2 linked regions of the Saccharophagus degradans 2-40 genome follow. Each later gene encodes a partner of the first gene's protein in a complex. Links are inferred from orthologs where the notes say so. Each region holds a gene or a part of one and is shown on either strand. Other genes may lie near its edges. The genes, in order: smc and SDE_RS08995.

Evidence for each region.
Region 2: the proteins of smc (region 1) and SDE_RS08995 are in contact, whole or in part, in a crystal structure (PDB 3ZGX), measured with the Bacillus subtilis proteins. The link is inferred for Saccharophagus degradans 2-40 from one-to-one orthologs.

Annotation. Positions count from the first base shown.
Region 1 is NC_007912.1:2,369,654-2,373,985, reverse strand. The notes cover bases 318-4,332. They hold smc (chromosome segregation protein SMC), read right to left. Parts: upstream 4,025-4,332; coding sequence 518-4,024; downstream 318-517. Other genes in these bases: ccmI (c-type cytochrome biogenesis protein CcmI), read right to left, coding at 4,165-4,332; zipA (cell division protein ZipA), read right to left, coding at 318-493. Outside these bases: more of zipA, read right to left, coding at 1-317. UniProt on the Bacillus subtilis protein: Required for chromosome condensation and partitioning.
Region 2 is NC_007912.1:2,192,133-2,195,423, reverse strand. The notes cover bases 120-3,093. They hold SDE_RS08995 (segregation and condensation protein A), read right to left. Parts: upstream 2,101-3,093; coding sequence 1,138-2,100; downstream 120-1,137. Other genes in these bases: SDE_RS08990 (L-threonylcarbamoyladenylate synthase), read right to left, coding at 2,299-2,922; scpB (SMC-Scp complex subunit ScpB), read right to left, coding at 120-1,108. Also shown: more of scpB, read right to left, coding at 50-119; SDE_RS08985 (PHP domain-containing protein), read right to left, coding at 3,147-3,291. UniProt on the Bacillus subtilis protein: Participates in chromosomal partition during cell division. May act via the formation of a condensin-like complex containing Smc and ScpB that pull DNA away from mid-cell into both cell halves.

The sequences.
Region 1 (4,332 bases):
ATTCTTCGGTAACCGCAACATCATCATGATCATCATGCTGCTCTTCACCAGGCGCATAGGCCAACACACCTAAGTCGTCTGCGCTCGCCTGCTCAAACGCAAAGTCGTTATCAATATCAACGTCTGCTTCGTCCTTACCTTCCACTTCAACCGAATCCATTAGCATGGGTACAGTTTCATCCAAGTTAAGCTTCACTTGTTCGGGAATACGCGAAGGCGCACCAACTGTAGTGCGCTTAGAGGTAAAAGATTGGCGCACGTTCTTGTTAATGTTTTCAGCCTCGTCAGGCTTGCGATAGACAGCAACGCGCGCGCCGCCAGAAGGAAACTCGCTGTTACTGGTAGTAGCAACAGCATCTACTTCCGCATCGGCCAATTTAGCGCGACGAGTTAATCGAATATTTTCCCTGCGATGGATGCGCACGCGCCGAATTCCATCTAACACAATGCCTACAATAAGTAGAACAATAATGACTGTTATCCAATCAGGCATAATTTAACAAAACCTTTATAACGATTAACTCGCAGCAAGCTCGGCTGCTTCGTCGACATCTACTGTTACCATTCGGGATACACCCGGTTCATGCATGGTAACCCCCAATAGCTGGTGCGCCATTTCCATGGCTATTTTGTTATGCGTAATATAAATAAATTGTACCTGCTTCGACATTTCTTCAACCATGCGCGCGTAACGCCCCACGTTCGCGTCATCTAGCGGCGCATCAACCTCATCCAGCATACAGAATGGCGCTGGGTTTAGGCGGAAGATAGAAAATACCAAAGCAATAGCTGTTAGCGCCTTTTCACCACCAGACAACAGGTGAATTGTGCTGTTTTTCTTGCCTGGGGGCCTAGCCATAATCGCAATACCGGTATCAAGCATATCCTCACCGGTAAGCTCTAAATATGCATGACCGCCACCAAACACTTTGGGGAACAACTCTTGTAGACCAGAGTTAACCTGATCAAACGTTTCTTTGAAGCGTGTCCGCGTTTCCCGATCGATCTTTTTAATGGCGTTTTCTAGGGTTTCAAGTGCCTCTCTTAAATCTTCGTTTTGGCTATCTAAATATAACTTTCGCTCACTCTCAATTTTATATTCTTCGATAGCGGCAAGGTTAATAGCACCTAAGCGAGAAATACGATTTGCAATACGCTCTAGCTCTTGCTCTAAATTCTCTTCAGTTAAGCTTTCATCTAAGTTAGCTAAAACATTTTCTAGGTCAAAGTCATCATCAAGTAATTGCTGACGAAGGTTTTCGCTTTTAACTGCAAAAGTTTGCGCTTCTAAACGAGATGATTCCAAACGCATACGCAATTCGGCAATTTGCTGCTCAACCTGATGACGCTGCTTCTCCACATCACGCAATGAGGTTTCAACCGTCTCCAATGCTTGCCTAGCTCGATTGAGTTCCTCTTCGACTGCAACACGTTTTTCGAGTAGCGCTTCCAGCTCTAATTTATTTTCTTCTACAGGGTCGCGGTTTTCTTCTAGAGCCATGCGCAGCGTTTCACGGCGCTCTTGCATGCGCTGCATTTGATCCTGCAAACGCTGAATTCCCTGCTTAATGGATTCTAGCTGTGTTTTTACCGACTGAGCACGCATAGCCAGCTCATGAGCACGATCGCGGTCATGTCGCGCTTGTTGCCTTGCGTTATCGAGCTTAGAACGAATGTCGTCACGCTGGCTAAGCAAGCTTTCGCGTTTTTCCGTGTCGGTCTCCATTGCGAGAATGGCTTCTTCTAAAATTGCACGCGCTTCAACTAGGTTTTCAGATTCTGCACTCAGCTGCTCTTTTGCTTCTTTTATATCCCTATCTGTGCGCTCACGCCCTTCGAGCACCTGCTCTACCTTGGCTCGCTTAGCACTTAATTGCGCTCGAGTCTCACCGTGGCTGCGCTGAATTTGTTCCGACTCGCTGCGCAAACTATCGCGCTGAGTTTCTTTATCTGACAGCTGTAACTTAACGCTCTCTAGCTCTTCTGTAATGGTTTCAATTTTTTCTTCCAGTACATCGAGCGACTCGCGCAATGTTTCCATCTCTTGCTTACGCGCAATAATGCCATCGTTAGCATCGGAAGCTTTAATTACTCGCAACCAGTTTTTGCTTAACCACAAGCCATCTTTAGTAACGATAGATTGCTCTGCAGTAAGGCTGCTGCGCATAGCCATTGCCGCTGTTAAATCTTCGGCGACCAATACGCCCGCCAAAATACCCGCAGGTAAATGGCTTGATTTAATTTTGCTTGCCAGCGTTTCTGCACCGCTGGCATAAGCTGCCCCTGCGTTCGGCTCAATTAAAAGTAACTCGCCACCGGTTAAATCGTTTAACAGGTCACTAAAAGTATCTAGGCTTGAATCAACACATACAGCCTGCAGAGACGAGCCCAAAACGACTTCTGCCGCCTTTTCCCAACCGGTTTCCACATCTAAGTTTTCGGCTAAGCGCTTATTACCCGCCAAACCTTGGGTTTCTAGCCACTCGCTTACCGCACCGCCACTTTCACCCATGGCAGCCTGATGCAACGCTTCTAAACTAGCAAACCGCCCCTTGCTGGTTTGTAACTCAGAACGGTATTGATCTCGCTCGTCGGTAAGCTTTTGCTGGCGCTCGCGAAGCTCAGTTATTTCCTCGGCTACCTGTTGGGCAGCTTCCGCCTTTTCTTCAATTTGCAGGTCGAGAGTACCAAGCTCTTCTTCGAGGATTTCGATATCTTCTTCTACATCGCCTACAACCAAGTTTTCTCGCTCACTCTCTAGCTTGCGAATACGGTCGAGTAAGCGCTGTTGCACTTGATCTAAATATTTAATACGTGACTGCTGTACTTCGGCCTGCTGGCGCGGCTCTGCAGCAGTTTGGTTAAACTGATCCCATTCTTGTTGCCAATGCTGCATGGCTTCTTCAGATTCAAGCAACATAGCGGCAGAAAGCTCTTCTGTTTCTTTAATTGTGCCCAAGTCTGGCTCAATTTCTAACAGCTCTGCTTCCCAGCCCTCTGCCTTGTGGGTGTCATTCGCTAAATGCTCTTCAGCTTCGCGACAATCGCGCTCTGTTTGCTCGAGATCGACTTTTAATTGACGCTCGCGCTCTTGCGCATGCTGAATGGTTTGCTCAATACGTGCTATATCGGCACCAATTGAGTAAAAGCGGCCCTGCACTTCGTTAAATGCGTCGCCGAAATCTGTGTGCTCTGAACGGAATTTTTCTATTTGAGCATCAAATTTAACTTGCTCGGTCACACCCGCTTCTACGCTTAGCTCTAAGTCGCGTATAGTGTTTTGTTTTTGATCTGCTTGTACCTTCAGTTTTTGATAGCGCAGCGCTTGCAAATCGGCCTTCAGCTGGCGCTCTTCTTTTTTAAATTCGGTGTATTTTTCAGCAGCCTGCGCTTGGCGCTCTAAACGCAGTAATTGACGCTCTAGCTCTTCGCGGATATCTGTTAAGCGCTCAAGGTTTTCGTGCGTACGGCGCATACGGTTTTCGGTATCGCGACGGCGCTCTTTATATTTAGAGATGCCGGCGGCCTCTTCAATAAATACGCGCAGCTCTTCTGGTTTAGCCTCAATCAATTTAGAAATCATGCCCTGCTCAATAATGGCATAACTTCTGGGGCCCAAACCGGTACCAAGGAAAATGTCGGTAATGTCACGACGACGGCATTTACTGCCGTTTAGGTAATAAAAGTTTTGCGCTTCGCGCGTTACTTTACGCTTAATAGATATTTCGTTGAAACCAGCGTATTCACCGGTAATTGTTGCATCACTGTTATCGAAAATAAGCTCGATAGATGCTTGACCAACAGGCTTGCGGCCACCGGAACCGTTAAAAATAACGTCCGTCATGGATTCGCCACGCAGGTTTTTAGCGGAAGACTCGCCCATAACCCATCGCACAGCGTCGATAATATTCGATTTACCACAACCATTCGGCCCAACTACAGAGCAAAGGTTGCTAGGAAAATTAACGGTTGTAGGGTCTACGAAAGATTTAAAACCCGCTAATTTGATACTTTTAAGGCGCATATTTGATCACTATTGTTGTCGATACAGGCTGTCGCAGTATTTTTGAGCACACCCGCTAGGCAAACCGCCCGTTTTCGCTAAAACCGACGATTCTACACATTTCATTTTGATGAAGCACCCGATTTAGGCACTTCTAATGACTAGGGGATTTGCTCGGATATGACGAGTACAGCAGGCTCCTTCTGCTCGGCTGGGGTAATGGGGCCAAAGGTGGCTTCCCAATCACCAGACTGGGGAACAGCACTGCCCGCTTGCGATACGCGTGCGACCAGCTCGACCTGCGAAAAACTCGATAAGGTCATGCCCTG
Region 2 (3,291 bases), 180 kb from region 1 along the record:
AAACCATTTGGCCAAAAGATTGCCATTCGGCGTAACTAACAGTGAAAGGTTAGTCGAGTTTTTCTTCTGATGTCTCTTCTAGCGTTTGAGATTCGTCAAGCTCACTGGCTGGCGCGTCGGCTTCCTCAGAAGTGTTTAAATCTTGTTCTGCTAACGTTTCATCTTCGTCAATATCATCCGACGCTGCCGAGTCTGTATCTGCGTCGTCAAGCTGTTCTGTCTCTTCCGCTGCATCATGCTCTTCGGCAGCAGCCGACGCTACTTGTTCCTGATCTTGCTCCAATTCACTGGTTTCAGAGCCGTCAGTTTCATTTTCGTTTTCAATGCCAGCGTCAGTATCTGCCTCAGCCAATTCATCATCCATTGAATCGTCACTTAAGGTCTCAGACTCTACTGCGGCTTCGTCAGCTGCGCCTTTCTCAGCAGTTGTCTCGGGATTTTCAGCTACTGGAGCTTCGCCAGCAGCGGCTTGTTGCGCTTCGTCGGCAGCTTGCTCCTGTGCATCGCTTTCGGCTAAATCTTCAGTCTTGCTCGCTTCAACGGCCTCTTCGAAGGCTAAATCTTCATTTAAACCGTCAATATCTTTAAGTTCGCCAAGCGTGGGTAGTTCATCCAAACTTTTTAAGTTGAAGTAGTCTAAGAATTGCCTAGTAGTTGCGTACAACGCAGGTCGACCAGGCACGTCGCGATGTCCTACTACCTTCACCCATTCCCGCTCTACCAAGGTTTTAATAATATGAGAGCTCACAGCCACACCGCGCACATCTTCAATGTCACCACGGGTAATTGGCTGCCTGTATGCGACCAACGCAAGGGTTTCTAGTAGCGCACGTGAATATTTTTGCGGCTTTTCATCCCACAATCTATTCACCCACATGGCGATATCTTCAACCACCTGAAAACGCCAACCGCTAGCAACCTCTACGAGCTCGAAGCCACGACCTGCGTTCTTTTCTTGTATTGCCAACAAAGCTTGTTTGATGTCGTCTTTTTCTGGCTGCTCGTTTTCATCGAACAGGCTCAGTATTCTATCGATACTAAGAGCTTCGCCAGCGGCCAAAATAGCCCCTTCGATAATATTTTGTAGCTGTATGTTTTCTTCGCTCATGACTCTCAACAATTCCGCTTTTCGGTCAATTATTCGCTAATTTCGCCGCGCGCTTTAACATGAATGGGGCCAAACGCTTCGGTTTGCACCATTTCCAATAACGATTCTTTAATAAGCTCCATGATCGCCAAAAAGGTTACCACAACCCCTAAACGACCTTCACTTACGGTAAATAAGCTAACAAATGGCACAAATTGGCGCCCTTTTAGCTGATCTAGCACCTGCGCCATACGCTCGCGGGTAGATAATTTCTCGCGCTCGACGTGGTGGCTGGTAAACATATCCGCTCGGCGCAGTACGTCCGAAAGCGCCAGCATTAACTCGCGCATATCCACGTCTGGGTCTGGGCGCGTAGAGCTTCTGCTAGGTGGTTTAGCTTTGCCTATTTGCGTATCGCGGTGTAAGCGCGGCAATTCATCTATATCTTCCGCTGCTTGCTTAAAGCGCTCGTACTCTTGCAGGCGTCGGATAAGTTGAGCACGTGGATCGTCTTCTTCCTCTTCTTCGCTATCGGAAGATCGCGGAAGCAGCATGCGCGATTTAATCTCAGCGAGCATTGCGGCCATTACCAAGTATTCAGCAGCCAACTCAAAGTGCACTGCTTCCATCATTTCAACGTATGCCACGTATTGATGGGTAATAGCGGAAACATCAATTTCAAGAATATCGATATTTTGCTTGCGAATTAGGTACAACAATAAATCGAGCGGGCCAGCAAAAGATTCTAAAATAACTTCTAATGCATCTGGCGGTATGTATAGATCTTTAGGTAAATTGGTAAACGCCTTGCCATATACAAGCGCAAAGGGCATTTCAGACTGTTCTGGCGAATGGGGGTCTTCTGCGTCTGGCTCGGCTGCGCCTTCTGCTTGCGGTTGCGCCTCGGAATCTGCTTCACTCGCTACAGCCTCTTGAGAACCTGCTTCGGGCATCACTTCTTGAGTCAATACGAGCTCTTCCGTATCTGCTGTATTTTCTTCTGTACCCGACAAGCTATTACTCCAGATGGTTTATCTACTCGTACCTATCACATAGAACGAGCCATACAATATTGTTCAATTTATTCCCGCCCCTAGCATGGGCGAATTTTATAACCGCGCATTATAGCGGTACTGTGGCCAGCGGGGCTACGTGTGGATGCACTAATCTCCACACCACTAGGCCAGCCGCCAGTATTTATAGCCGCAAGCCTAGAAAGTAAACGGCGAGGGATCGCCACAGCCCACGCGGGTTACCACAGGCTCATCGCCCGTCAAATCCACCACCGTAGTTGGCTCCATCCCACAGTAGCCACCGTCTATCACTAGCTCTAGCTGGTGCTCAAGCGACTCGCGAATGTCATAAGGGTCGGTTAGAGGCACGGTATCGCCTGGCAAAATAAGCGAACTGCTCATTAACGGCTCACCCAAGGCATCCATTAACGCCAAAGCGATAGGGTTATTAGGCACACGCAAACCAAGGGTTTTACGCTTGGGATGCATTAATCGGCGCGGCACTTCAGACGTTGCCGGTAAAATAAAAGTGTAAGCACCTGGCGTATGGCTTTTGATCAATCTAAACACAGCATTATCGACTTTGGCGTAGTTAGCCAATTCAGACAAGTCTCGGCACATTAAAGTGAAGTTATGATCTTTATCTAGCTGCCTAATAGCGCGTATACGATCTAGGGCAAGCTTATCGCCAATATGACAGCCTAATGCGTAGGCAGAATCCGTTGGGTAAGCGATAAGGCCTCCACGTCGAACAATATCAACCGACTGCGAAATCAATCTCGCCTGAGGGTTTTCTGGGTGAATCGAGAAAAACTGCGCCACGTTCCCATTCCTCTTATAGTAATACCGCTTGGCTTGTATAGCCCTTGCAATAACAGACCGTTTTTACACCACTCAAAGCAGCTGCACTAGGCTTTCAATTTTTCAATTGCCCCCAGTGCCCGCTGTCATACTTGAATGACCGACGAAAAAATTTGGCTTAACTGCCCTACTTGGTACTTAGACCAGTAATTTTTAGCTAGATTATGTTAGCCGCGTAGTTTGCACTAAGTGCTCCAAAATTCCCACACTGGTCTTGCGTTTTTTGGCATTGCTTCGAATGCGCCTAATTCCTGCCACGGTTGACCGGGGCTGTGAAAATCGCTACCACAGGAGGAGTGAAGGCCAAACATATCGGCAATGCGCTGCATA